Linked DNA regions of Sphingobium yanoikuyae. The protein of the gene in region 2 interacts with the protein of the main gene of each other region in a pairwise test. Links are inferred from orthologs where the notes say so. Each region holds a gene or a part of one and is shown on either strand. Other genes may lie near its edges. The genes, in order: ung and ndk.

Region 1 (14,626 bases), 3.0 Mb from region 2 along the record:
TCCGGTTTGGAGAGGGAAGGGGTCCGGCCCGCGCAAGCGGGACCGGGCCTCAATGATTCTGGGCACCGGATTCCGGGGCGTTATTTCCAGGCCGTCGCCAGCATCGCGTCGAGCATGTCGGCATAGGACCAGCCATCGGCCCGCGCGGCAATCGCCGACAGGCAATCCTGGTCCGCGCGGCCCGGCCGGCCCGCACCGGTCATGTTCGGCTTCATGTTGAGGTCGAACAGCTTGAACTGGCCGCTGGCATCGGCGCGGCAGTCGATGCGGATCACCGCGCGCGATTCCACCAGCCCCGCTGCCTTCACACAGGCTTCCAGCATCGCCAGCACCGGGGCTTCTTCCATCCGCTCCGGGCCGATCGCGACGCTGTTCTGCGTCACCGCGACATCGCCATTATAGGGGGCGACACCGTCCTTCTGGTCGAAGCGCAGCACCGGGCGCAGCGCGAAATGGCGGTCGCCCTTCTTACCTGACGGGCGCGGCGCGGCCGGCGGCAGGACGGTGATGGTCATTTCCTCGCCGTCCAGAAATTCCTCGACCATCAGCAGCGTGCCGAACTTGCCTTCGTCGATCAGGCTGCGGGCCGCGGCGTTCAGCGCATCACCATCGCGCACCAGCGTCACGCCCTGGCTGCCCCGACCGCGCACGGGCTTCACGATCAGCGGGAAGGGGATGGCCAGATCGGCCAGAAGCTGCCCGACATCGGCCAGCGCATGCACGCCTTCGCTCGGCCGATCAGCCAGCAAAAAGCCGCGCGCCACCGGCAAGCCGGCCTGTTCCAGCATCCGGTTGGTGGCGAACTTGTCGTCATATTTCTGCGTGGCGACCGGGGTCTGGCCGACGATGGCGACCTGGCCCATCACGGCCTCGATCGGATGCCCCTCGAACAGCACGCTATTGGCCCAGATCGTGTCGGCGCCTGCCGCGATCGCGGCTGCTATCCCGTCGGCCGTGTCGGGGAACACCCATTGCATCGCCTGCGCCGGATCGGGCGCGGGCACCGGCGTCACCACCGTGCGGCCCAGGCCCTTCAATGCAAAGCCGATATCCGCCCCGCCATCGGAATAGCCGCCGGGCTTGGCATCCTTGCGCAGCCCGTCGATCACCGGCGGCGGCAGCGCCTGATAGAGCAGGGCGACCGCGGGCCCGCTCATGCCACCACCTCCGGCAGGCGCCAGTCGATCGCGCCGCGCCCCTTGGCCTCCAGAAAATCATTGGCCTGCGAGAAATGGCGGCAGCCCAGAAAGCCGTTATGCGCCGACAGTGGCGAAGGATGGGCGGCCTTCAGCACCAGATGGCGTCCGGAATCGACGAAGCCGGCCTTGCGCTGGGCATAGGCCCCCCACAGCAGGAACACGACCGGCTCCTCCTTCTGCGCCACCAGCCGGACGATCGCGTCGGTGAATGTCTCCCATCCCTTGCCCTGGTGCGACGCGGCCCGGCCCATCTCGACCGTCAGCACGCTGTTGAGCAGCAGCACGCCCTGCCGCGCCCAATGCTCCAGAAAGCCGTGGCGCGCGCGCGGCAGGCCGAGGTCGCTTTCCAGCTCCTTGTAGATATTGACCAGCGAGGGCGGCGTCCGCACGCCGGGCTGGACCGAAAAGCACAGGCCATGCGCCTGGCCCTCGCCATGATAGGGGTCTTGCCCCAGCACCACCACCTTCACCTGGTCCAGCGGGGTCAGGTCCAGTGCCCGGAAATATTCATTCCCCTTGGGGAAGATGCGCTTGCCGGCCGCCTTTTCCGCTTCGATGAACTGTTTCAGGCCCTGCATATGGGGGCTGGCGAACTGGTCGCGCAGCGGCGCGCGCCAGCTTTCGTGCAGCTTGATGGTGTCGTTCATGGCCGGCGTGATGAACCCCCGGCATGCCTGCGTCAACTGCGGGAAAAGCCGATCAAATATCTTGCCACCCGACCCATGATGGGCGACAGACGGGCCATGCCGTCTCTCCGTCAAATTGGCGCCAGCTGCGCCGCCCTTGGCCTGTTCTTTGCGCCTTTGCCGAGCGCCGATGCCTTCGGTCCGCCGCCCCGGCCACAGGTGCTGCTGACGGCGGAGGCGCATCTTCTGGCCGAATTTGACCGCTTCGCCGCTTTGTCGGACGGCACGGTCGGCGTCGCGGTGCAGGATCTGCAGACCGGCGAGATCCAGTCGCGCAATGGCGATACGCTCTTCCCCATGGCCAGCGCCTACAAGGTCGCGGTCGCGGGCCGCATCCTCTCGCTGGTCGATGCCGGCAGCCTGAAGCTCGACGACCGGCTCGCGCTCGATCCCGCGCTGGCGAGCGAAGGCGGCATCGCCTGGATGTTCTCGCGCCCCGGCGCGACCCTGCCGGTCAGCCAGCTGCTCGACCTGATGCTGACGCGCAGCGACAATAATGCGACCGACGTGCTGGTCGCCCGCGCCGGCGGGCCGAAGGCGGTCAGCGATTTCGTCGCCGGCCTTGGCATCCATGGCCTGCGCGTCGATAGCGATACCGCGCATCTCCTCTACCGCGCCATGGGCATCAATCCCCAGTCCGGCACCTTCCAGCAGAATGCTGGTGCCGCCCGCCGCGCCGATCCGATGATCCAGCGGCGTGACGTGCGCGATCTGCCGAACATGGACTTCATGCTCGATCCGCGCGACACGGCGACGCCGCTGGCGATGAACCAGCTGCTGGTCGCCTATGAATCGGGCAAGGCATTGAAGCCGGAAAGCACGCAACTGCTCTTCACCATCATGGGCCATTGCCAGACCGGTAAACTGCGCCTGTCGGGCATGTTGCCGCCCGGCACCCCGGTCGCGCACAAGACCGGGTCGCTCAATGGCGTCGGCAATGATGTCGGCATCATCGGCCTGCCCGATGGCCGCCGCTTCGCCATCACCGTCTTCGTGATGAAGGACAGCCGTGGCCATGTCTCGCGCGACCAGATCATGGCCCAGGCCGCCCGTGCGGCCTATGATTATTTCCTCTTTGCGCCCAAGCGGCGCGTGGCGCTTAACAAGTTGAACGTCCACGTATAAAAGATGGGGCATAACAGAGAGGATGCCCCTTATGACCCAGATCACCCGGTTCCGGGACTTCTGGCCCTATTATCTGCAGGAACATGCCCGGCCCGCGACGCGCGCCATGCATTATGCCGGGACCAGCCTGGTGGTCGGCATCGCGGCCACGGCGGCCATTACGGGTCGATGGTGGCTGGCCGCTGCGCTGCCGGTCGCCGGCTATGGCTTCGCCTGGGTCAGCCATATGCTGATCGAGCGCAATCGTCCCGCCACCTTCCGCTATCCGCTCTGGTCGCTGCGCGCCGATTTCGTGATGCTCCAGCGTTTCCTGACCGGCCATATGCGCCGCGATCTGGCCCGTGCCGGCATCCGCTCCGACGGCACGGTCGATCCGCAGCGTCGCATTCGCGGCTGAGAGTCCGTTTGAGAAGGCCGGTTCCAGCCCGCTCCCCCGCCCAGGATTTCAGGCAGGATGATACTGGATCGAGTGGTTGGGCGTGGGAACAGCTTCTAGCCATCGCAAGCGCTTGATTCCCGCCGCCGCTCTGTCACAAGAGGGGCGCGATGGGGCTCACCGCGACATTCTCCCTGCCGACCGACCGGTCGGCGCTGGCCGCCCGCTGGCAGGCGCTGGAGGCACGCAGCGATGCGTCCTTCTTCCTGCGCTGGACCTGGGTGGGGGCCTGGCTCGACAGCTATGGCGTGCGTCCCGAACTGCTCGCCGTCACCGATGAAAGCGGACAGGATGTCGCGCTGGCGCTGGTCGGCCATGCGATGCGCCCGCGCCTGCTGGGGCGGGTGGCGACGCTCAGCCTCAACCAGTCGGGCGATCCGGCGGTGGATCGGCCCTATGTCGAATATAATGGTCTGCTCGCCGCGCGCGGGCAGGAGGCGGCGGCCGTCGCTGCCGCGATCGACGCCATCGCCCGGCGCCGTGACTGGCGTGTGTTGCGGCTGAGCGGCATCTCCCCGGATTCGCCGCTGCTTGGCCTGCCGGCCCGGCGCAAACTGCGGGTCGATTCCTCGCCCGTCTACCAGGTCGATCTCGACGCCGTGCGCGCCGCCGACGGCGATTATCTCGCGCTGCTCAGCAGCAATACGCGCAGCCAGATCCGCCGCGCGATGAAGGATCATGGCGGGCCGCTGCCCGATGTCACGGTCGGCACGCTGGATGACATCGCCCCCTGGCTGGACGAGATGGCCGCGCTCAACATGGGGCGCCATGCCGACAATGCCTGGGACGATCAGGGCTTTCGCCAGTTCGTCGCCACCATCGCGGCGCGCGGACTGCCCTCGGGCGCGGTCGAACTGCTGCGCTTTGCCGATGCCGGCGGCCCGGTCGGCCTGCTGGTCAATTTCGTGCAGGACGGGCAGGCGATGAACTATCAGTCCGCCTTCGCCCAGCCGCGCACCGCCAAGGACAAGCCGGGCCTGCTCTGTCACGCCGCTGCCGTCGGCCATTATGCCACGCGGGGCCTCAGCCTCTATTCGCTGCTCGCGGGCAAGGATCGCTACAAACAGAGCCTCTCGACCCGCGAAGAGGCGCTGGAGTGGTGGCATGTCGAGCGTTTCAGCCCCCGGCTGGAGGCCGAGGCACTGGCGCGCAGGATCCTTAAACGCCCAGCTTCCGCATGACGCGATAGACGAAGCGGCGAATGCCCTGTTGCTCGGGGCGTTCGCTCACCGCGCCGGTCGGCAAGCCACGCTTGCGCAGCAGGGCGTTGAAACTGTGCAATTCGCCCTCCGCCACGCTGCGGTCGGACCGCCAGGTGATCGACAGGCTGATCGACACGGCCGGGCCATTTTCCACGAAATGCGGCGCCTTGACCGGCACATGCACGGCCTCGCCGGGTTCAAGCGGAAAGGGGGTGCCGCGCGCCTTGAACCCGTCCTGCCAGATCAGGTTGCGATGACCGCCATTGTGAAATTCCTCGCTCTTTTGCGCCGGCACCAGTTCCTCGTCGCGCGCCGGGAACACGGTCATCACCTTGGTCCCCATGATCTGCAGCAGGATATTATGCTCCGGGTCCATGTGGAATGGGGTGACGCTGCCGGGGGAGGTCAGGAAGATGAACGCCTCGCGGTGCAGCATCGGCCCGGTGCTGCGCGCGACGATCGACTCCAGCTCCGCCAGCGCCGCGTCCAGCAACGCGCCATAGGCCGGGTCGCGCTCGACATTCTTGAGCACCGCCCAGCTGCCATTGCTCTCGATCGTGCGGATCGTCTCGCCCAGGCTCAGCCCGTTGGATGGCGTATCCTCCGGCCGCACGCCCAACGGCAGCTTGCCCAGATTATATTCGACCGCGCTCGCCGGCATCCGCTCGGCGAGCGTCGCCAGCGCATCCAGTGTCAGCAATTCATGCCCGACCAGTTGATGCGTCAGCTTGGTCGGCTGGTCGGGATAGGCGGCGGCGAAGGCGGCGCGGGCGCTGTCCGAAAAATGCGGCGCGTCGGTGGCCGGCGCCATCGGGCTATGCACGGTCATTCCTGTCCTTTCATGCGGCTGGCGATCCGTTCGACCCCGCCGGCCAATGCAAAGGCCGCTGCCCGGCGCAGGCGCGTCGCGCCCTTGCCCTGCAGGGCGATACGATATTGGACGATGCTGCGGCGCTCGGCCCACAGGCTGTCGATCATCGGATGATCGGCGGCGGCGCAGCTGTCCATCCAGCCGATCGCCGGATCATCCTGCACCGCGTGCAGATTGGCGATCTCGATCAGCACGCCGGGCGAAAAGCGGCCCATCTCCTCGTCAAAGGCGATCTTGAAGGAAAAGGCGCCGTCGCCATGGCGGAAATTGACCAGCATCGCGATCGCCCGGCCATCCAGGTCGATGCGCAGGAAATGCAGCCGTCCCGCCGCAAAGGCTGCGGCGCAGGCGGCGCGGAAGAAGGCGATGTCATCGGGCCTGCTCGCCAGTGCGCTGCCCTCGCGGCCCTTCCATCCGGACGCCTCCAGCGCCAGGAAGTCGCCACACCAGCGCGGCAGGTCGGCACCATCGTCCAGCAATCGCTGCTCGACCGTTCCCAGTTCCGCCAGTCGCTTCTGCAGGCGGCGGATTTCCTTGCGCTTCTTGGCGCGGACATGGGTTTCCCAATAGGCGTCGGCCGACAGGTCGGATCGCAGCATCGCCCGGTCATGGCGATGCACCTCGCGCCGGCCGCGCCCTTGTTCGACGCACAGTGCTTCCAGCGCGGCGGCATTGGCGCCGGCCGCGTCCAGCGCGCGCAGGTGCAGGAAATGCGGCGCCCATTCGGCCGCGTCCAGTTGCGCCAGCAGGCCGCGCCACGCCGCCATCTCCTGGCCCCGCCGGATCAGCGGCGCGCCGAAGAAACAATGGTCGTGCATCCAGTTGGCGACGCAGCCGATCGGCAAGCGGCCGTGGCGCGCCTGCACCGTCACCGGCAGCAGGCCGATCAGTTCGCCATCCGCCTGCGCCTCGATCACGCGCACGTCACCACTGCCGGCCAGATGGTCGATCGCCGCTGCCAGCAGGTCGGGCGCGTAGAAGGCATTGGGTTCGGCCGCCTCTGCGGCGAGAGTCGCCCAGCGCGCGCGCGGGGCCGTCAGCGGCAGGCTGTCGGATGCAAAGGGGGGAGATGGGTGCGCTGCCATGTCCATCGCCTCGCCTTAGCCGGGAAAGATTAGGGAATGCCTAAGTATTCCGCCGCATGGAAGCCTGTATCGAACGGCTTATGAGGGAAAGGGCTTTACATCGCGCGTCGGATTGTCTGTGAACCGCCATGGTTCTGGCGGCGACGCGCCTGTCGGCCCGATCAAGGAGGATGACGCTTTGACGATCCTGGTAACCGGCGCGGCCGGCTTCATCGGCATGGCGGTGGCCGACCGGCTGTTGGCCGACGGGCGCGCCGTGATCGGCATCGACAATCTCAACGACTATTATCAGGTCTCGCTCAAGCGCGACCGGATCGCGGCGCTCGAACAGCGCCATGGCAAGCTGTTCACCTTCGCCGAACTGGACTTTGCCGACATGCCCGCGCTTCAGGCGCTGCTCGCCGATCATCCGATCGAGGCGATCGTCCATCTCGGCGCCCAGGCCGGCGTGCGCTATTCGCTGATCAATCCCCATGCCTATGTCCGCTCCAACCTCGCCGGCCATGTGAACATGCTCGAACTGGCGCGGGAACGGCGGGTGCGCCACCTGGTCTATGCCTCTTCCTCGTCCGTCTATGGCGGCAACGAGAGCTTGCCCTTCCGGGTCGAGGATCGCACCGATCATCCGGTCTCTCTCTATGCCGCGACCAAGCGGGCGGACGAGCTGATGAGCGAGACCTATGCCCATCTGTTCCGCGTGCCGATGACGGGGCTGCGCTTCTTCACCGTCTATGGTCCCTGGGGGCGGCCCGACATGGCGATGTGGATCTTCACCCAGAAGATCCTCGCCGGTGAAGCGATCCCGGTCTTCAACCATGGCCGGATGCAGCGCGACTTCACCTATATCGACGACATCGTCGCCGGGGTGATCGGCTGTCTTGATTCCCCGCCGGGCGATGACGGCGCGCTCAAGGCGGGCGGCAGCCGGGCGCCGCACCGGCTTTACAATATCGGCAATAACCGGCCCGAGGAACTGATGCACCTGATCGCCGTGCTGGAGGAGGCTGTGGGGCGCAAGGCGCAACTGGACTTCCAGCCGATGCAGCCGGGCGACGTGCCGGCGACCTTCGCCGACATCAGTGCGATTGCCCAGGATATCGGCTTTGCGCCCACCACCGGGATCGAGTCGGGCGTGCCCCGATTCGTCAACTGGTATCGCGACTATCATCGACTGTGAGTGTTGCGACATATGTCGAGTTGTCGAAAAGTTCCTCGGCTTGTCGATGATTTAGCTCATTTCATCTTGTATTTCTGCCCCATTCCCCCTGCCTTCCGACTTCAGTGCCCCTTGCCGCACTTGCGAAATGGATTGCCATAAGTGCCTGAAACGGCGTAGACAGTTGCAGGGTGCTGATTGCAAAATCGGCCTGGGGTCGCGGAACAAGGGATGGACGCTGCGCTGGCAAGGCGCATCGACACCGCGGGCGTCAGCTGGAGCATGTCGGCGGCGATACGCGGAAAAAAGGGCAAGAAGCGTGTCGACAGTTTCGAAGATCGTTCCTTTCGGCTCGGGTGCGCATATTGTGGAGACGGCGTGCAGCAGTCTCGCCCTGGCAGCCAGGGGGCTCAATACACTCGAAGCCAAATTTTCCGACCGGGAATTTTCCGCCGCCTTCCTGCGGCTCGTCGGTATCATCATCAATGTCCGGGGACGCGTGATCGTCACCGGCATCGGCAAGAGCGGCATCGTCGCGCGCAAGATGACGGCGACGCTCACCTCCACCGGCACGCCCGCGCTGTTCCTGCATCCGGCCGATGCCGGCCATGGCGATCTGGGCATGGTGACGCCGGACGATGTCGTGCTGATGCTGTCTCACTCGGGTGAATCGACCGAACTCGGGCCGATCATCCATTATTGCAAGCGCTTCGGCGTCCCGCTGCTGGCGATGACGGCGCAGGCGCAGAGCACCGTGGCCGAGGCTGCCGATGTCTGCATGCTGATGCCGGCGGTGCGTGAAGCCTGCCCCAATATGCTGGCGCCCACCACTTCGACCACCTTGCAGATGGCCTTTGGTGACGCACTGGCGATGTCGCTGATGGAAATGCGCGGCTTTTCGGCCGATGATTTCTACAAATTCCACCCCAATGGCCGTCTCGGGGCGCAGCTCGTCAAGGTGCGCGAACTGATGTCGGCGGGCAGCGACGTGCCGCGGGTGTGCGAGGATTCCTCGCTGCTCGACGCCACGATCGAGATGACCCGTGCGCGCCTTGGCGGCACGGCCATCGTCGACCAGGGTGGCCAGTTGATCGGCGCCTTCACCGATGGCGATCTGCGCCGGGCCGTGACCGGCAAGCAGAATCTGACCGATGCGGTCGGCCGTTTCATGACCGTGACGCCGCAGTCGATCGGTCCCGACGAACTGGCGTCGGAAGCGCTGCGCATCATGCACGATCGCAACATCACCCTGCTGTTCGTGTGCGAGGATGGCGATCTGGTCGGCGCGCTTCACATGCACGACCTGCTGCACGCCGGGGTCGCCTGACCATATTGGTGGTCATTCCGGCGCGGGCGGGGTCGTCCCGCCTGCCGCGCAAGCCGCTGCGCCTTATTGCGGGGCGCAGCCTGCTGCATCGCACGATCGCCATGGCGCGCGCGGCGATCGGCGTGCGCGCCGGCGTCGCTCTGGTCGTCGCCACCGATGATGACGAGATTGCGGCCCATGCGCAGGCCGCCGGCTGTGACGCGGTGATGACCGACAGCGCGATCGCCACCGGCTCCGGCCGCGCGCTCGCTGCCGCCCGCGCGCAGGTCACGCAGCCCGACTTCGTCGTCAATCTCCAGGGGGATTCCCCCTTCCAGCCCAAGGGAGCGCTGGGCGCGGTGATCGAGGCGCTGGATGCCGGCGCGCAGGTCGCGACCCCGGTGATCGGGCTCGACTGGGCCGCGCTCGATGCGCTGCGCGAGCATAAGCAACGCTCGCCCTTCAGCGGCACCACCTGCGCGCGCGGTGCGGATGGCCGGGCGCTCTGGTTCTCCAAGACGATCATGCCCGCCATCCGCGATGAGGACAGGCTGCGTGCCGCCGGCCCCATATCCCCCGTCTGGCGCCATGTCGGCCTTTATGGCTATGCCTATGATGCGCTCGCCCGGTTCGAGGCATCCCCGCCCACGGCGCTCGAAAATCTGGAAGGGCTGGAGCAGTTGCGGCTGCTGGAACTGGGCATCGATATCATGACCGTCCCGGTCGATCCGCCCGTCTTCGACAGCAGCGGCATCGATACCGAGGCCGACATCCAGCGGGTCGAGGCGCTGATCGCCGCCCATGGAGACCCGACGCCGGCCCTGTCATGAGCCGGCGCATCTTCGTCATCCGCCACGGCAACACCTTCGCCTCCAGCGCCGATGCGCGTCGGGTCGGGGCCGGCACCGACATTCCGCTGGTCGACAGCGGCATGGCCCAGGCCCAGCGTCTCGCCAGCTATTTCGCGGCCCAGTCGCTCGGCACCGTGCGTCTCTACAGCGGCCCGTTGCAGCGCGCGCGCCAGACCGCCGCATCGATCGCGGCCGCGCTCGACCATCCGGTCGACGCCATCCTGCCCTGGCTGGACGAGATTGACCATGGCCCGGACGAGGGGCAGCCCGAGGCGACCGTCGTAGCGCGTCTTGGCGAAGCGGCTATCGCCGCCTGGGACCGGGACGGCATCGTGCCCGATGGCTGGACCGTCGACGCTCCCGCGCGCATCGCTGCCTGGCGCACCTGGTTCGCCGCAGAAGGGGAGGGGACGGAATTGCTGGTCACCAGCAACGGCGCCGCCCGCTTCGCCCTGCTGGCGCTGGGCCTTGCCCATGGCCAGCTCAAGCTGCGCACCGGGGCCTTTGGCGAACTGGTCGTCGATGCGCCGGGCCAGGTGCGGCTGTTGCGCTGGGACGAGCGCCCCTAGGGATTATTCCCGGCAGATCTCCGCAAAGCCCGCGATTGGCCGCCGCTCTCGATCGGGTCATTCTGTCCCCGCGCACAATGTTCGAAAGGGGAAGGCGCTTGGCCATGCAGACGGGATATCATCGCAAGATCGCCTGCCTCGCGGCCCTAGTCGCCATGGCGCCGCTGCCGGCGATCGCGCAGGATGCGGGCTCGCCGGCAGCGCCTGCCATCACCTCCGGCCCACCGCCGGCGGGCGGCAGCGACCAGGATCTGGCGCTGCAATTGTCCAACCCGGTCGCCTCCCTGATCAGCGTGCCGTTCCAGGAAAATCTCGACTTCGGCGCGGGGGATGATGGCATCAAGTCGACGCTCAACATCCAGCCGGTGGTGCCGATCAGCGTCGGCAAGGACTGGAACATGATCGTGCGCACCATCGTGCCGGTCGTCGCGCAGAATAGCTATCAGGGACCGGGCACGGATGCCTTCGGCCTTGGCGATATCACCCAGAGCTTCTTCTTCTCGCCCAAGGCAAACAAGGGCATCATCTGGGGCGTGGGGCCCGCCATCCTCTATCCCTCGGCAACCGATCGCTATCTGGGCGGGGACAAATGGGGCGCCGGCCCGACCGTCGTGCTGCTCAAGCAGATGGGGCAGAACACGGTCGGTTTCCTCGGCAACCATATCTGGTCGATCGCCGGCAAGGATGACCGTTCCGACGTCAGCGCCAGCTTCATGCAGCCCTTCTTCAGCCACACCACGTCCCACGCCACCACCTATGGCATCAATGCCGAAGCGGCCTATGACTGGAAGGGCAAGGACTGGCTGGTGCCGGTCAATCTCACCGTCACGCAACTGACCAAGGTCGGCGACCAGGCGGTGCAGGTGGGCCTTGGCGGCAAATATTATGCCGTCTCGCCCGACGGCGGCCCCGAATGGGGCATCCGCATGATCTTCACCCTGCTGTTCCCGAAGAAATAACGGATTTCGCAGCCACGCAGCCAAAGGCCGGCGTCCCTGGAGCGGAGCAAGCAACATCCGGGGCCATGGGGCGACTGTCCCGGATATGGGGGGGCACCGACGCGATGCCGGCTAAATGGCCAGGAGGGTGGGAAGTAGACATTCCTCCCCGGCACGGGGAGGGGGACCGCTCGCGTAGCGAGTGGTGGAGGGGCACAGGCCGGATAGCGCAGCGCCAAGAGGCACCTGCCCCTCCGTCAGCGCTTCGCGTCTGTTCAATGGAGACCCGTGTCTCCATTGAACTCCCCGTTCCGGGGAGGAATGTCCACTTCTGGGTGGGAAGCGGAAGGTCGGGTTTCAGTGCCGTTGATTGCTATTTCCGACATTGACGATGGCGACCGGTAGCTTCACCCTCGCCCGATGTTTCCAGAAAAGCCCACCGCCCGCGCGGATCTAAAACCCGGCACCCTCTACGCAATCGCTGGAGAGCGCGGCTGGATATACTATGGACAAACCACGTCTGAAAAGAGTGTGGGGTTCTTCCAGCGCAGAGATCGAGAGCCTGTTGATGCTGATAGTGTGCTCGCTGCACCAGTAATGTCCATCATCACAATTTCTTATCCTTCGATCACGCGCGCGTTGCGTGCTGGGCGATGGAAGAAGCTGGGGCGCTACCCTGTGGCAAATGGCCTCGTAGAGCCGCACCCTTCCGTGCGATGGTCAGCGGGCACGCTCGCCGTGTCTGTTTGGATTGGTAACGGACCCGCGTGGGAAACTCGTGTTGACGATCCGGCGATCCAAGAGATGGAGTTGATGGCAGTATGGGACGCTGAGCAGCACCTTCCGGCACGATTGACTGCTGACTTTGGCGAAGAGGAAGCCGAATGGCATGTTGGCGGCCCCATCCGTAGAGAGCGGCGGATTAAGGAGGAAAGGGCCGCGAGATGGCCCGATCAGCCTTGGAACCAACTGCCTCCGGACTGGGTGTCCACCAACGTCAGTTAGGCTCATTGTCTGCTTTCGATGTAGATGGATTCTGCAGGCAAGGTCCACAAATGGTCGTGAGCCGCCAAAGCCCGGCATCAATGACGGAAATCGATAGCCGTTAGACCGCCTGAAACGCGTCGCCCGGCCTCCTGAACCCCGGTCAGTTCTTGCGCTGCGGCACTGTGAAGGTGCCCGACACGCGGCCGCTGGGGCTGGTCGATGTGCCGGCGCCGCCGGTCGAGCGGCCGTCGACCGTGGTGCGGCCGCTGTTGAGGTCCATCACCAGCCGTCCGCCGGTCAGGCGATTTACGCCCTGGGTCAGCGAGACATTGCCGACCATGGTGATCAGCTTGGCATTGAGGTCATAGATGGCGACATTGCCGCGCGCGGTCTGGTCGGCCTTGGTGATGACGACATTGCCAGACGCGTCGATGCGCTGGATTTCCACGCCATTGCCGGTGTTGGCCGCGCCATTGGGCTGCTGCTTGTAGGCGACGGTCATGCGGGCGGCGTTCAGCGTCATGCCGGCCTGCGTCACCTCGACATTGCCCGATACCACCACCCGGTCGGCGCGGTCCTGCACCTCGATCCGGTCGGCGGTGAAGTTCACCGGCGCATTGCTGTCATGATTCTTGAACACCTGCGCATCGGCGCCGGCGTAGAGGAGGCCGGTCGCGCCCAGCGCAACGGTCGACAGCAGGATGAGGGTGCGTTTCATCACTTTTGCCCTTTGAGGCCATTTTGTTCGATGCGCAAGGTCGCCCGGCCGTTGAGCGTGACCGTGCGTGCATTCATGTCCGCTTCCAGATGGTCGCCGCTGAACGTGCCGATCGGGATGCGCCCGTCGACCCGGCCCGCGCTCTTCATCCGTCGCGTCTGCAAATCGATGCCCACGTCGCGGGTGACCAGGCGATATCCGCCGGCCGCCTCGAACTGGACCGGGCCGACGATCGCGACTCGCTCGGTCTCCATGTCGTAACGGCCCTTCTGCGCGTTCAGCACCGCCGGCCCTTCGGGCAGCAGGATGCGTGCGGCCATGTCGTTCAGGTCGACGATCGGCTCGCGCGAGCTTTTCTGCACGGCCGAACCGGCCCGCAGCGAGAAGGGCTGGCCCTTGCTGTCCTGTCCGCGATAGAGCGCCTCGGACACGCGCATCCGCTCCTTCGCCACCTCGACCTTGTTCTTGTCGAGCACGAAGCTGACCTTGTCGCCGCCGGTGAAGGGGGCCATGGCCAGCAGGGCGGTCAGCACGCCGACCGCCACCGGCAGATAATTTTTGAGCAGGCGCACCAGCTTGTCATGGCTGCCACCCGGCCGGGCCCAATGGCGGCGGACGTTGCGCTGTTGCTCGGCCTGGATGGACATGTCTGCCTGCCGCCCTGTCGCTTACATGTGCGAGAAGATGTCGTTCTCGGGCCAGCCCGCCAGGTCCAGCGCCGCGCGATGGGGCAGGAAGTCGAAACAGGCCTGGGCCAGTTCCATCCGCCCTTCGCGGGTCAGGCGCTTGTCCAGTTCGGTCTTCAGCTGGTGCAGGAAGCGCACGTCGGACGCGGCATAATCCTTCTGCGCGTCAGACAGGTTCGGGCCGCCCCAGTCGCTCGACTGCTGCTGCTTGCTGATGTCCTGGCCCAGCAGTTCGCGGACCAGTTCCTTCAGGCCGTGGCGGTCGGTATAGGTGCGCACCAGCTTCGACGCGATCTTGGTGCAATAGACGGGGGCTGCCACCACGCCCAGATAATGCTGGATCGCGGCGATATCGAATCGGCCAAAATGATAGATCTTGATCCGCTCGGGATCGGCCAGCACTGCCTTCAGGTTCGGCGCGGCATAGTCGCTGCCGGGGTTGAAGCGGACCAGATGCTCGTCGCCCTTGCCGTCGCTGATCTGGACGACGCACAGGCGATCGCGCGGGGTGATGAGCCCCATGGTTTCGGTATCGACGGCGATCGGGCCGGGGGCAAGGACGCCCTCGGGCAGATCTTCTTCATGGAAATGGACGGTCATGACTTTTCCCTCTATGGGGAAACGGGCCATATCGCAATCAAGGCTTTGGCAGATAGGGCCTGTAAATCGGCGCTGCGGGCGCTCTTTTTGCCCGATATGCGAAATCATTCGCGCTGCCCGGAAAACTTGATATAGTGATTCCCAAACCGCGACTTTGCGGTGGATTGTGCATGTCATTCGCCCGACATGTTTGTCCAATGTGTCTTGGGGC
Region 2 (14,404 bases):
CTCCCCGCTTGACGAAGCGCGCGATGCGGCCGTTCCGCCCGAACAGGAATGGCGGATCGAGGCGATCGAATTGCGCCGCGCCTATCGCCGGGCGCTGCTCGCCATGCCGCGCCGAACGCGGCGCATCTTCCTGATGCACCGGTTGAAGGGGCTATCCTACCGTGAGATATCGGTTGAACTTGGCGTTGGCGAGAAGGGTGTCGAGTATCACATGATGCGCGCGCTAGCGCGCTGCCGCCGCGCGTTCGCGCGGTGGGAATAGGATAGCGCAGCCGCCGTTCTCAATACTCATCGGGAATCGGTTCGATTGCTTTTGAAGGAAAGAATTCTCGGGGCCTAATTGGGGGCATCTGCGTCGAGCGAACTGAATATATGTTTGTAATAAAACACGAAAATGTGATTTGTTCGATTCCGGCTCGGCTCCATTTTCCAGACAGATGCAATTCCTGCCGATTCCAAGGCAGCAGCCCTGTTCAGGCTGTGTTGCGACGCATCACCTGCCGCCAGCGCCAATAGCCCAGCACCGCCAGTCCGATCATCGCGGCATAGAGACCGGCCGTCAGCCACAATCCCTTGAACATGAACATGCCGACATAGAAAATGTCGACCGCGATCCACAGCAGCCAGCTCGCGGCATGACGCCGCGCCGTCCAATATTGGGCAACCAAGCTGAAACTGCTCAGCGCCGAATCCATCCAGGGCAGCGCCGCATCGGTATAATGATGGGTGAACCAGCCGATCGCGCCGGCACAGAGCGCCCCCAGCGCCAGCCCCTTGGCGGCACACATCGGCGGCAAGGGCACCACCCGCACCTCGCCCTCGTCGCGCTTGCCCCGTGCCCAGCCGATCCAGCCATAGACGATGGCGATGCCGAACACCCCCTGCAGCACCATGTCGGCATAGAGGCGCACGTCCAGGAACAGCTTGGCATACAGGGCGCAGGCCATCAGGTTGATCGGCCAGCACAGCAGATGCCGCCGCGCCGTCAGCCAGATGCCGAGGAAGCTGATGATGACAGCGACGATCTCCAGCATAGACATCAGGCCGCCACCCCCTCACGGAGTCGCGCCAGAAAGCCCTGCCCCGCCCCCGACAGGAACCAGTCGGCATGGCCGACCAGATAGGCCTGCCAGGCCAGCATCGCGCCTTCGCGATCATCCAATATGCCGAAGAAATAGTCGATCTCGGTCAGGGCGAATTCGACATGGACCAGCGGCAGCAGGCGGAGCAGCGTATCGATTTCGGCAGGCGCCAGCGGCAGGACGCTGCGATAGCCCGCCAGCAAGGCCAGCGCCCCATCCACATCCGCCGGCTCGGCCAGCCGCCCCTGATCCAGCGCCAGCCAGGGGATCACCGTCCGCTCGATCGCGGTGGCCAGATCATGCAGTGCGCAGCTGCGGGTCGACAGGCCGAAATCGAAGATGCTGCTGACCGCGCCTTCCACCGACCAGAGCAGGTTGGAGGGATGCCAGTCATTATGGGTCCAGAGCGCAGGCTGCTCTGCGAGCCGCGGCGCCAGCCCCTCCCCCAATGCCGCCAACAGCCGCGCCAGTTCCGACCGCCAGGGCATGTCCGCCAGGAAGGCCGCCACCGCCGGTCGCGCCGCGACATAGGCCTCCGCCGCAGCCAGTGGATCGAGGGCAGGCAATATGGTGAAGCTCGACACCAGCGGATGCCGCCCGCGTGCCGGCGCGGCGAAACCGGCCGCCGCCCGATGCAGTTGCGCCAGCGCGACACCAGCCGCAAAGGCGTGATCGGGCGACAGGAAGGGCGTCCAGGACTGGCGATCGCGATAAAGATCGATACCCGGCGCCTGGCGATGCAGTTCGTAGCTCCATTCGCCCAGCGCCATCGCGCCGGCGCCATCGGCGGCGCGCAGCACATCGGGCACCGCCAGCCCGGCACTGCGCAGATGCGCCATATAGCCATGCTCCTCGGCCAGCGCCGCCGGCGTCCGCAAGCGCTGGTGATGCCGCTTCAGGAACAGCGGGCCGCGATCCGTCTCGACCAGTGCCGCCGCCGAAAAGGGGCGCGGCGAATGCCAGGCTAGCGCCGCCAGCCGGCCGGCGTCGGGGAAATGGGCCAGCACCGCCGCCGCCTCGTCCGCGGTGATCGCCGGCCAGGCCGGCGCCTCCAGCGCCAGCCCCATGCCATGGACCAGATGCGGAGCGGCGGCGCTCATCGTCAGAAGGCGCGCGACAGCGTCGCCACCACGGCGCGCCCGCTGCCGACATAATAGGTCGGCGCCGAACCGGCGATCAGCGTGCCGTTACGCCCGACCGTGTCCTGCGCATTGGTGCTGATCGCATAGACGCCCGACAGGACGCGCGGATTGGTGACGTTGATCGCGTTGATGCGCAGGTCCATCACCTGCGCGTCGATCAGCCCGGCCAGATGCACGCCGACCGACAGGTCCAGCGTGGCATAGCCCTTGATGCTCTCATCATTCATGAAGGTCGCATATTGGCGGCCGACATATTTGAGCGCGCTGCTGCCGAACAGCCGGCCATCATCATAGGTGCTGCCCAGCGCAAACTGGAAGCTGGGGGCCGACACCGCCCGCTTGCCCCTGGTCGGCAGATAATCGCCGTTGATCGCCAGATCGTCGTTCAGCCGCGTGTGCAGATATTCGGCCGAGGCATAGATGCTCATCCCCTTGGCCGGGCGATAGTCGATCTCGCCATCCAGGCCATAGCTGCTCTGGCTGCCGGCATTGATGGTCGAATTGACCAGCGCGCCGCCGCTGTCGATCACCGTCGCCACCTGGCGGTTGCGGAAATGATAATGGAAACCGGTCAGCGAGAAGGACAGGCTGGGGCCGATATAGCGATAGCCCAGTTCCTGCGAGATCGAATATTCGTTCTTCAGGCCGTCGGTGCCCTGGCTCACCAGTTCGCCGCCATAATAGCTGTTGTAGAGCGCGAACTCGTTGGGCGTGCGGAAATTGGTGGTGATGTTGGCGAACAGCTGCTGCCGGTCGTCCAGCTGATAATGGATCGCCGCCCGCGGCAGCGCGGCAAAGCTGTCGATCCGCACCGTCGATTGCGGGCCAGGCAGATAATTGCGGCCATTACGCAGCAGATTGACGCCCTTGAAACCGATGTCGATGCCCAGCTTGGGCGTCACCGCAATGCTGTCGGCCAGGAAGAAGCCCTTGGTGACCGTCTCCGTGCGCTGATTTTCATAGGCGAGCAGCCGCCCGTCGGCAGTGCGGATCGCCTTGTCCTGATAGCCCCACTGGTCGACCGGCCGGCCATCGGCATCGATCGACGTATAGGATTGCGTCACCCGGTCGGTGCCATAGTCGAACCAGAGGCCAGCCACGATCCGATGCGCGCCGGCCTGCAAGGTCAGCTTGCTGACGTCGCCGACGCGGAACTGCTTGCCGGTCCAGTTGCCCATTACCGTAGCGACGCCATCGACCGCGCCGGGCAGGTCGATCGGCTGGGTCAGCTCCTCGGTGCCCAGATAATTGCCGGTGGTGGCGAGCTGCGTGCCATAGGGCGAATTGCCATGGCCCATCTGCAGATAGGCGCTGCTGTCGAAGCTCAGCGTGTCGCTCAGCTTCAGGTGGACGGGCGCCGCGACATAGAAATTGCGGAACGGCGCGCGATAGAGGCGCCAGTAGTTGCCGTTCCCCTCGCTGTAGGTCTCATCGAAATTATAGCCCCGGCCGGAGGCTTCCCAGTCCGCCTTGCTCGGGCTGGGATAGGTCGATGTCTTGGCGTCGTTGAAGGAAAAGGCGATGCTCGCGCGGTTGCCCTCACCCCATTCGTTCAGCAGCTTGGCGTCGATATGCTGGCGCTGGTCATAGCCCGCTCCGCGCCAGTTGTCGGCGCGGTTGTTGGAATAGGAAATGAAAGCCTTCAGCCCGGTCGATCCGATCCGTCCCGTGTCGATCCGCGCAAAGACGCGCCGCTCGTCATAGGAACCGACCGACAGGTTGACGAGGCCGCCCGCCTCCGCCCTGGGATCATCCAGCGTCAGCGACAACAGGCCGCCGGCCGCCGCGACCACCGGCGAGTCAATATCTGCCGCGCCCTGCGCCAGCATCACCTGCCGCACATTCTCCGCATCGGCAAATTGCGAGGGATAGGCATAATAATAGCCGATGTCATTCTGCGGCGCGCCTTCCATCAGCACGCCGATCTGGTCCTGGCCCAGGCCGCGCAGCGTCAGGCTGGACGATGCCGACAGGCCATAGGGGTCGCTGGACGAGACATTGGCGCCGGGCAGCAGGTTGACCAGCTGGAAGGCGTTGAGCGTCGGCGCCTGCTTGATGATGAAGTCGGTGGAGATCGCGCTGACCGCCTTGGGCGCGCTCTGGTCGGGCAGCAAGCCTTCGGGGTCTGGATGGCCGACGACCTGGATATTGGTCGACTGGTCCAGCTCATCCTCCGCCATCGCGGGCGATGCGATCATCAACAGGGCCAGCGTCAGGCAGGCGCTTCCAACATGGGGCAATCGGGCAGTCTTCATTTCACGTCCACTCCACAGGAGGGACGACGGACCTGCCGCCTTGCCCTCCCTACGCCGGTATCAGCCGGATCAGGTTCAGCGGGTCGTGGTCTGCTGACCACCTCTCAGCCGCGCATGAGCGGCCCCCCGGGGATGGCCGCCCCTTAGGCGTTTCGGCGCGAAGTGGAAAGCCCTCTCTATCGGCTCTCGACTTATCGAAGCCCGCCCGGCTAAGACATGGCCATGATGAAGCTGTTCATTGGCAACAAGGCCTATTCGAGCTGGTCGCTGCGCGGCTGGCTGGCGTGCAAGCTCTCCGGCCTTCCCTTCGAGGAAGGGGTGGTCCCCCTCTATGACGAGGAATGGGAAAAGCGTCGCGAGGGCGATGAGTTCGCCCCCTCCTCCGGCAAGGTGCCGATCCTGTGGGATGGCGACGACATCGTCGTGTGGGACAGCCTGGCCATCGTCGAATATCTCAATGAAAAGGCCGGGGGCGACCAGTTCTGGCCGACCGATCCGGGCGCCCGCGCCATGGCCCGCTCGATGGCGGCCGAAATGCACAGCAGCTTCGCCGCGCTCCGCCGCGAGCACAGCATGAACATCCGCCAGATCTATGATCCAGTCCCGCCGTCGGAGGCCGTCGCCCACGACATCAGCCGTATCATGCAGCTCTGGGCCCAGGCCCGCGCCCGCTATGGTGGCGAGGGCGACTTCCTGTTCGGCGAGTTCGGCGCCGTCGACCTGATGTTCGCGCCGGTCGTTACCCGCTTCATCACCTATCAGCTGCCGGTCGCCCGCTTTGCCGAAGCCTATATGCGCGCGATCATCGCCCATCCCTGGATGCAGGAATGGATCGGCGAGGCGCAGGCGGAGGAATGGGTGATCGACAAGTTCGAAGTCCCGCCCCAGACGGCCTGACCCGATGAGCGACAGCCCCGAAGCCAAGCAGGAGACCCGCAAGGAGGAAGCCGCCCGCATCCGCCGTCGCTGGATTACGCTGGGCGAATTGCTGGCGGTGGCGGCTGTGCTGATCTCCGCCCTCACCCTCTATCTCAACTGGGCCGACAAGAAGGACGAGCGTGCCAGCAAGGCCGCCGAAAGCAGCAAGGCCTCCGCCCGCGCCGCCCGGCTGGTGCTCAACGCCGCAGCCGATGGCGATAGCCGGCTGACGCTCAAGCCCGCCGACCCCGATCAGCTGGTGCAGAGCCAGACCATCCATTTCCCCAGGGCGCTCGGCATCGCCCCGGTCGACACTACCGGCGAACCGCGGATCGAGGCCGGCTGGTTCGAGGATGCGCTGAAAAAGGCGCGCAATGCCGCCAAGCTGCCCGACGACAGCATCGGCGACGAGAAACTGCCGGTGACCATCGTCACCCAGTTCGTCGTCAATGGCGACACCCACAGCGATTCCGCCGTCTACGACATCGGCTATGGCATCGCCGGCAAATGGCTGTCCGGCCACAAGCTGACTCTGCGCGGCCTGTCGCTGGTCAGCCACGCCCAAGGCGCCAGCGCCCAGTCCCAGATAGACGCCCGGTGGGCGCGCCAGACGAAACGCTAGGGCTGCGCGCTCGAAACATCGACCAATCGCGGTCATTCCTCCCCGGCACGGGGAGGTGGCAGCGCGAAGCGCTGACGGAGGGGCAGGCGCCCTCTAACGCCGCGCTATCCGGCCTGTGCCCCTCCACCATTTGCTACGCAAATGGTCCCCCTCCCCGTACCGGGGAGGAATGGCGGGAAACCACCCAAATCCGTCATCCCAGCAACAAAAAACCCGGCCGCTCCTTGCGGGAGCGCCGGGCCTTTTGCTCGTCCGGGGACGGGTGTCGGGTTTAGCCGACGATTTCTTCGGGCTTGAAGAAATAGGCGATCTCGATCGCGGCATTTTCTTCGCTGTCCGAACCATGGACCGAATTGGCTTCGATCGATTCGGCCAGTTCCTTGCGGATGGTGCCGGCGTCGGCATTGGCCGGGTTGGTGGCGCCCATGATGTCGCGGTTGCGAGTCACGGCGTTTTCGCCTTCCAGAACCTGGACGACGACCGGGCCCGAGATCATGAAGGCAACCAGGTCAGCAAAGAAGGGGCGTTCCTTGTGAACGGCATAGAAGCCCTCGGCCTGTTCGCGGCTCATGCGGATGCGCTTGGAAGCGACGACGCGCAGGCCGGCTTCTTCCAGCATCTTGGTGACGGCGCCGGTCAGGTTGCGACGGGTCGCGTCGGGCTTGATGATCGAAAAAGTGCGCGTGACGGCCATGGCCCTCATAACTCCGGATTGTTGGAATAAAGTTGCGCGCCCTTTAGACTGGGCCGGATCACTTCGCAAGAGGGGCACAAGAGGGCTTGGTAGAAGTCCTTATTTCCAGGCGTTCACGGCCCCTGCACCCATTTGCGGCCTTCCTGCCGCCAGAAACGCGGGGTCACCCCTTCGCGCTTGCTGAGCGCTCGCCAGCTGGCCCGCGCCCCGTCGATCGTGTCCGCATCGAAGAAATAGAAGGCGCGATCGAAGCCCAGCGCCTCCTCGCGCCATACACCGTCCGCCAGCGCAATATGCTTCGCGCCATTGGCCGCATCGCAGCTCTGCGCCAGCAGCACCGGCTGGGCGGCGTCCACCCCGTCGCCTGCCAGGCCATTGGCCAGGAAGCTTTCGGGTGGCCCCGCCCACAGGCCCGCCGATATGCGGGCCAGCCGTTCCGGCTCGTCGGCCACCACCAGCAGCCGCGCGCCCATGTCCAGGATGCGCGCCGCGATCGCGGGCAGCACCCCTTCCACGGGATCGCGGCTGAGCTGGTAGAAGTCGACCTGCACCGGCTTCAGAGCTCGAACTTGTCGGCCACCAGCTGGTCGATCAGGCGCACGCCATAGCCGGTCGCGCCCTTGTCGGCGGTGGCGCCGGGCTTGTCCGACCAGACCATGCCGGCAATGTCGAGATGCGCCCATTTCACGCCTTCGTTGACGAAGCGCTTGATGAACTGGGCAGCGGTGATCGAGCCGGCGAAGCGCGGACCGATATTCTTCATGTCGGCGATCGGGCTGTCGATCAGCTTGTCATAGGCCTCCGACAGCGGGAAGCGCCACAGCTTCTCGCCGCTGGTCTTGCCCGCCGCCAGCAGGTCGTCGGCCAGCGCATCGTCGTTGGCGAATAGGCCGCCATGCTCGCTGCCGAGCGCAATCATCATCGCCCCGGTCAGGGTGGCAAGGTCGATCACCACTTCAGGTTCATAGGTCTTCTGCGCCCAGGTCACCGCGTCGCACAGCACCAGCCGGCCTTCGGCGTCGGTGTTCAGCACCTCGATGGTCTGGCCCGACATCGACGTCACGATGTCGCCGGGGCGCTGGGCATTGGCGTCGGGCATATTCTCGACCAGGCCACAGATGCCGACGACACGCGCCTTGGCCTTGCGACCGGCCAGCGCCTTCATGGCGCCAGCGACGGCGCCGGCGCCGCCCATGTCCCACTTCATGTCTTCCATGCCGGGGCCAGGCTTGAGCGAGATACCGCCGGTGTCGAAGGTCACGCCCTTACCGATGAACACGACCGGCTTGTTGGCGGCGCCATCGGTGCCGTCCCATTCCATCGCCAGCAGCCGCGCCTCGCGCGCCGACCCCTGCGCCACGCCCAGCAGCGCGCCCATGCCCAGCTCCGTCATCGCCGCGCGGTCCAGCACGGTGATCTTGACGCCCAGCTCGGCCAGATGCTGGCAGCGCGCGACGAAGCTTTCGGGATAGAGGATGTTGGCCGGTTCCGACACCAGTTCGCGGGTGAAGGCAACGCCGGCGGCGACCGCCGACAGCTTGGCCCATTCGGCTTCGGCGCCGTTTGCGACGATCGTCACGGTCGCCAGCGTCGGCTTGGCCTTTTCGGGCTGACGCGTGCGATAGGTGTCGATCCGCCAGCTGCGCAGCAGCGCGCCCAGGCCCAGCCGGGCGGCATCCTCGCCACTCACGCCGGCCGGGAATTCGACCGCTGCGTGGGTCGCGCCGCTGGTCGACAGCTTGGCGGTCAGCGCGCCGCCGGCCCGCTCCAGGTCGGCCGCACTGCCATTGCCGATGCCCAGCAGCAGGACGCGCAGCACCGCGCCGCCTTCCTCGACGAAGCTCTCGACGCTGCCGCCCGCCTCACCGGCGAAGCGCGCGGCGGCGGCGCCGGCGACCAGCGTGGCCGATGCGGTAAGCGGCAGGCTGTCGACAGACCCCTTCGCCACGGCAAGGACCAACGTGTCGACCTGGGGGCGCGTGGGGCTGAATTGGATGTCCATCTGGGGGCCTTTTCTCTGGAATGCCGTGTCGTTCTTGTTTCAGCCAGATAGTGCGGCTTTGCCGCTCTGCAAAGCCATTCGGCGGATTTCCGCCGTCCCGAATGCGAGCAGCGATTGCGGCGCGGGCCAAGCAGTGCGATAGGCATGGACCAGAAGTGCCCACAAAGAGGCCCCTACGCTTGCAGATTTCCGTGTTTCCCCTGTCGTTCAAACAGGCGCTGCTTGCCGGCGCTGCCTCGTCCTGCCTGCTCGCGGCGCCGCTGGCCCATGCGCAACAGGCGCCCGAGCCCAAGCTGAACGAGCCCCAGACGCCGATCAGCGCGCCCGACGCGCCGGTGCCCGACAATGACCAGGAAATCGGCTTCGCCGCCGATACGCTGGAATATGACACCAACAGCCAGGTCGTGACCGCCACCGGCAATGTCCAGTTGCTGCGCGACGGCAACCGGCTGCGCGCCGACAAGATCGTGTGGGACCGCAACACCGGCAAGGTGGAGGCGCAGGGCGCCGTCTCGGTGATCGATCCGGACGGCAATGTCGCCTATGGCGACCGCTTCGATGTCACCGATACGCTCAAGGATGGCGCGGTCGACAATATATTGCTGGTCCTCCAGAAGGGCGGCCGCATGGCCGCGACCAAGGGCGAGCGGATCAATGGCGTCTATACGCTGCACCACGCCGCCTATACCGGCTGTCCGGTGGAGGGCAGCGACGGTTGCCCCAAGGAACCGACCTGGCAGATCAACGCGGTCAAGGTCGTCTATGACCCGACCAAGCAGCGCGTCTCCTATACCCGCGCCAATGTCGAGCTGTTCGGCCTGCCACTGATCCCGGTGCCGGGCCTGTCGCATCCGGTCGGCGACGATGGCGGCAGCGGCCTTCTGGTCCCCAATATCCGTTATGACCGGGTCAACGGCTTCGAGGTCGCGGTCCCCTATTATCTCAAGCTCGCGCCCAATCGCGACCTGACCGTCACGCCGCACGTCTACAGCGATTCGCTGCCGATGATCGAAGGCAATTTCCGCCATCTCTACGATCGCGGTGCCTATCAGATCACCGGCTATGCCACCTATGGCAGCCGGTCGAGCGGCATCACGCCGACCGATTCGCAAAAGGATATTCGCGGCGCGATCGACGCCAGCGGCGGCATGCAGCTGTCGCCTGAATGGAGCGTCAACGGATCGATCCGGGTCGCCACCGACCGCACTTTCCTGCGCCGCTACGACATCAGCCGCGACGACCGGCTGCGTTCGACCCTTGGCGTCCAGCGGATCGGCGAGAACAGCTATTTCTCGCTCGCCGGCTGGGCGGTGCAGACGCTGCGCGTCGACGATCCCCAGGGCCAGATGCCGATCGCCCTGCCGGTCATGGATTATCGGCTGCGGATGAAGGATCCGCTGCTCGGCGGCCAGATGCAGTTCCAGGCCAATACGCTGGCGATCACCCGGACCGAGGGGCAGGACACCCAGCGCGCCTTTGCCGCGTTCGAATGGAATCTGCGCAAGCTGACCGGCCTTGGCCAGGAAGTGAATTTCACCACCTATCTGCGCGGCGACGTCTATCACAGCAGCAACAATCTGCTGACCGACACGATCAGCTATGCCGGCGATCCGGGCTGGAAGGCGCGCGGCATCGCCGCCGCCGCGGTCGACATGCGCTGGCCCTTCATGGGTGAGGCCTTCGGCGGCGTGCAGCGTATCGCCCCGCGCGTCCAGATCGTCGCCTCGCCCCATCTCGCCAACCTGTCGGTGCCCAATGAGGATGCCCGGTCGGTCGATCTGGAGGACAGCAACCTCTTCGCGCTCAACCGCTTCGCGGGCTATGACCGGTTCGAGGATTCGAGCCGCATCACCTATGGCCTGGAATATAATCTGGCGCTGCCCGACTTCACGCTCGACGCCAATGTCGGCCAGAGCTACCGGCTCGACAACCGCGCCAGCATCCTGCCCGACGGCACCGGCCTGTCCGACCGCATGTCCGACATCGTCGGCCGCTGGACCATCCGCTACAAGGATTTCGTCAGCTTCACCCAGCGCTTCCGGGTCGACAAGGACAATCTGGCGGTCCGCCGGAACGAGGTCGACGCGACCGTGGGCAGCAAGAAGACCTATGCCCAGATCAGCTATCTGCGCCTCAACCGCAACGCCAATATCACGCTGGAGGATCTGCAGGACCGCGAGGAACTGCGCCTTGGCGGCCGCATCCAGTTCGCCCGCTTCTGGTCGGTGTTCGGCTCGACCGTCATCGATCTTACCGGCGCGCAGGAAGATCCGGGCACCACGGCCGACGGCTATGAGCCGGTGCGCCAGCGCCTCGGCGTTGCCTATGAGGATGATTGTTTGACGCTGGGCTTTACATGGCGGCGCGACTATCAGACCAACGGTGACGCGCGAGCCGGCAACAGCTTCCAGCTGCGGCTGGCTTTTCGCAATATTGGCATATAAGGAACTGCCTTCCCGCCGTCCGCTCAGGACCGGTTAAGGCGGAACGGGGCATTGGCTCCCGACCGTATTGGAGATTTTTGCCGACGATGCTTTCTGTCGTTTTCTCGCCCAAATCCGTTCGCTCGGGCCTGCGCACCCTGCTTCTGTCCACCGCCCTTCTGGGCATGGCGGCACAGACCGCATCGGCCCAGGCCGTCGACAATGACGCCGATCAGGGCCTGAACCTGCCCAAGGATGTCACCATCTTCGGCAAGAATGATCCCAATGTCCGCAAGGCAACGGCGATCGTGAACGGCCGCATCATCACCGGCACCGATGTCGATCAGCGCCTGGCACTGATCATCACCGCCAATGGCGGCAAGGTGTCGGCCGAGGAGAAGGAACGGCTGCGCGTCCAGGTTCTGCGCAACCTGATCGACGAAACGCTGCAGATTCAGGAAGCGGCCGCCAACGACATCAAGATCGATCCGGCCGAAGTGAACCAGAGCTATGAGCGCGTTGCGGCCAATTTCCGCAAGTCGCCCGACCAGTTCAACCAGTATCTGCGCGAACAGGGCAGCTCGGCCAGCAGCATCAAGCGCCAGATCGAGGGCGAACTGGCCTGGAGCCGCCTGCTCCGCCGCAACATCCAGCCCTTCGTCAACGTCTCCGAGGACGAAGTGAAGTCGGTGGTCGATCGCCTCAACGCTGCCAAGGGTAGCGACGAAGTGCGGATCAGCGAAATCTATTTGTCCTCGACGCCGGAAAACCGTGACCAGATCACGGCCAACGCGCGCAACATCATCGAACAGATCAAGCAGGGCGGCAGCTTCGCCGCCTATGCCCGTCAGTTCTCCGAAGCCTCCACCGCCGTCGTCGGCGGCGATCTCGGCTGGGTCCGCCCCAGCCAGCTGCCGACCGAACTGGCGCAGGCCGCCACCGAATTGCAGGTCGGCCAGCTCGCCGGCCCGATCGAGACGGTGGGCGGCATGTCGATCATCTATGTGATGGACAAGCGCAAGGTGCTGACCGCCGATCCGCGCGATTCGCTGCTCAGCCTCAAGCAGCTGTCGGTCCTCTTCCCGGCCGGCACCAGCAAGGAAGCCGCCAGCCAGAAGGCCGCGACCTTCGCCGCCGCGGTCAAGGAGATCAAGGGCTGCGGCCAGGCGAACGAAATCGGCGCCCGCATCGGCGCCGACGTGGTCGACAATGACAATGTGAAGCTGCGCGACCTGCCGCCCCAGCTGCAGGACATTCTGGTCAATCTGCAGGTCGGCGAATCCACCCCGCCCTTCGGCTCGATCAACGATGGCGTCCGCGTCCTGATCGTCTGCGGCCGCGACGAGCCGCAGTCGGCCAACGCCCCCAATCCCGAACAGATCCAGGCCCAGTTGGAAGAGGAACGCGTCAACAAGCGCGCCCGCATCTATCTGCGCGATCTTCGCCGCGATGCCGTTATCGAATATAACTGATCCGGTCAGCCTGCCGCCCTTCGCCGTCTCGCTCGGCGACCCGGCAGGCATCGGACCGGAAATCGTCGCCAAGGCGTGGGTCATGCGCGAAGCGCGTGGCCTGCCCACCTTCTTCGCCGTCGGCGATGCCGCATCGCTGCGCGCGGTGTGGCTCGGCCCGGTCGAGATCGTCGGATCGCCCGAGGAAGCCGCGCAGGTGTTCGATCGCGCCCTGCCCTGCATGCAGGTGGCCGAAGCGGGCGAGATCGTGCCCGGCACGCCCAGCATCGACGGCGCCCGCACCGCTTTCCAGGCACTGGAGGTCGCGGTCGGCCTTGCCCGCACCGGATCGGCTGCCGGCATCGTCACCGCGCCGGTCGGCAAGGAACAGCTGTACGGCGTCGGCTTCACCCATCCGGGCCAGACCGAGTTCGTCGCCGAACGCTGCGGCGTCTCGGCCCAGAACGCGGTCATGATGCTCGCCGGCCCGTCGCTCAAGGTGGTGCCGATCACCATCCATATCGCGCTCGCCGATGTACCCTCGGCGCTGACCATCGATCTGATCCGCGCCCGCGCCCTCACCACGGTGAAGGGGTTGCAGCGCAATTTCGGCATCGCCCGTCCCCGTCTCGCCGTCGCCGGCCTCAACCCGCATGCCGGGGAGAATGGCGCACTCGGCCGCGAGGAGATCGAGGTGATCCGGCCAGCAATCGAGGCGCTGCGCGCGGAGGGCATCGACATCGTCGGCCCGCTGGCGGCTGACGGCATGTTCCATGCCCGCGCCCGCGAAGCCTATGACGCGGCGCTCTGCATGTATCATGATCAGGCGCTGATCCCGATCAAGACGCTGAACTTCGACGATGGCGTCAACATCACCCTGGGCCTGCCGATCGTGCGCACCTCGCCCGATCATGGCACCGCCTTCGGCATCGCTGGCACCGACAGCGCCAATCCCGGCGCCATGATCGCCGCCCTCAAGATGGCGGCCGAAGCCGCCCGCGCACGGATTGCCTATGCCGGCTGACGCCCGCCCCACTCTGCCGCCGCTGCGCGACGTGATCGCCGCCCATGGGCTTCAGGCCAGCAAGGCGCTTGGCCAGAATTTCCTGCTCGACGAACAGTTGCTCGACCGGATTACCGCCATTCCCGGAAGCATCCAGGATCAGCCCGCGTTCGAGGTCGGCCCCGGCCCCGGCGGCCTGACCCGCGCGATCCTGCGCGCCGGCGGACGGCTGGTCGCGGTCGAGCGCGACCGGCGCTGCCTGCCGGCGCTCGCCGAACTGGAGCTGGCCTTCCCCGGTCAGTTGCGCGTCATTTCCGGCGACGCGATGGAGGTGGATGCCCGTGCCGAGGCCGGCGATGGCGCCCATATCATCGCCAACCTGCCCTATAATGTCGGCACCGCTCTGCTGGTCGGCTGGCTGTCTGCGCTATGGGCGCCGCTGCCCTGGTGGTCCAGCCTGACCTTGATGTTCCAGATGGAAGTGGCCGAACGCATCGTCGCGAAACCGGGCACCGACCATTATGGCCGCCTCGCCGTCCTCGCCCAGTGGCGCAGCGACGCGCGCATCGCCATGAAGGTGCATCGCAGCGCCTTCACCCCGCCGCCCAAGGTGATGTCGGCCGTGGTCCACATCACCCCCAAGCCGGCGCCGGAAGGCGTGCAGCTCAAGATCCTGGAACGCCTGACCGCCGCCGCTTTCGGCCAGCGCCGCAAGATGCTGCGCCAGAGCCTCAAGTCCGTCCCCGGCGCCCTCGACGCGCTGGAGACAATCGGCATCGACCCGCAACGCCGAGCCGAAACCGTCAGCGTCG

The links.
Region 1: the proteins of ndk (region 2) and ung interact in binary tests that used the Escherichia coli proteins (3 or more experiments, as listed by UniProt). The link is inferred for Sphingobium yanoikuyae from one-to-one orthologs.

What each region holds. Positions count from the first base shown.
Region 1 is NZ_CP139979.1:3,275,626-3,290,251, reverse strand. The notes cover bases 1-2,932. They hold ung (uracil-DNA glycosylase), read right to left. Parts: upstream 1,847-2,932; coding sequence 1,154-1,846; downstream 1-1,153. Other genes in these bases: bla (class A beta-lactamase), read left to right, coding at 1,943-2,932; U0025_RS15250 (D-alanine--D-alanine ligase family protein), read right to left, coding at 81-1,157. Outside these bases: more of bla, read left to right, coding at 2,933-3,010; U0025_RS15235 (DUF962 domain-containing protein), read left to right, coding at 3,042-3,407; U0025_RS15230 (GNAT family N-acetyltransferase), read left to right, coding at 3,557-4,627; U0025_RS15225 (cupin domain-containing protein), read right to left, coding at 4,605-5,477; U0025_RS15220 (GNAT family N-acetyltransferase), read right to left, coding at 5,474-6,610; U0025_RS15215 (NAD-dependent epimerase/dehydratase family protein), read left to right, coding at 6,783-7,781; U0025_RS15210 (KpsF/GutQ family sugar-phosphate isomerase), read left to right, coding at 8,080-9,087; U0025_RS15205 (3-deoxy-manno-octulosonate cytidylyltransferase), read left to right, coding at 9,096-9,896; U0025_RS15200 (histidine phosphatase family protein), read left to right, coding at 9,893-10,486; U0025_RS15195 (hypothetical protein), read left to right, coding at 10,591-11,445; U0025_RS15190 (LptA/OstA family protein), read right to left, coding at 12,572-13,129; U0025_RS15185 (hypothetical protein), read right to left, coding at 13,129-13,776; U0025_RS15180 (ribonuclease D), read right to left, coding at 13,798-14,415. UniProt on the Escherichia coli protein: Excises uracil residues from the DNA which can arise as a result of misincorporation of dUMP residues by DNA polymerase or due to deamination of cytosine.
Region 2 is NZ_CP139979.1:254,656-269,059, reverse strand. The notes cover bases 5,003-7,712. They hold ndk (nucleoside-diphosphate kinase), read right to left. Parts: upstream 6,714-7,712; coding sequence 6,291-6,713; downstream 5,003-6,290. Other genes in these bases: U0025_RS01240 (leucyl aminopeptidase), read right to left, coding at 7,270-7,712; U0025_RS01245 (DNA polymerase III subunit chi), read right to left, coding at 6,827-7,264; U0025_RS01255 (hypothetical protein), read left to right, coding at 5,381-6,019; U0025_RS01260 (glutathione S-transferase family protein), read left to right, coding at 5,003-5,376. In the rest of the region: U0025_RS01280 (RNA polymerase sigma factor), read left to right, coding at 1-262; nicotinamide riboside transporter PnuC, read right to left, coding at 474-1,040; U0025_RS01270 (phosphotransferase enzyme family protein), read right to left, coding at 1,040-2,182; U0025_RS01265 (TonB-dependent receptor), read right to left, coding at 2,185-4,479; more of U0025_RS01260, read left to right, coding at 4,702-5,002; more of U0025_RS01240, read right to left, coding at 7,713-8,715; U0025_RS01235 (LPS-assembly protein LptD), read left to right, coding at 8,895-11,159; U0025_RS01230 (peptidylprolyl isomerase), read left to right, coding at 11,246-12,610; 4-hydroxythreonine-4-phosphate dehydrogenase PdxA, read left to right, coding at 12,588-13,613; 16S rRNA (adenine(1518)-N(6)/adenine(1519)-N(6))-dimethyltransferase RsmA, read left to right, coding at 13,603-14,404. UniProt on the Escherichia coli protein: Major role in the synthesis of nucleoside triphosphates other than ATP. The ATP gamma phosphate is transferred to the NDP beta phosphate via a ping-pong mechanism, using a phosphorylated active-site intermediate.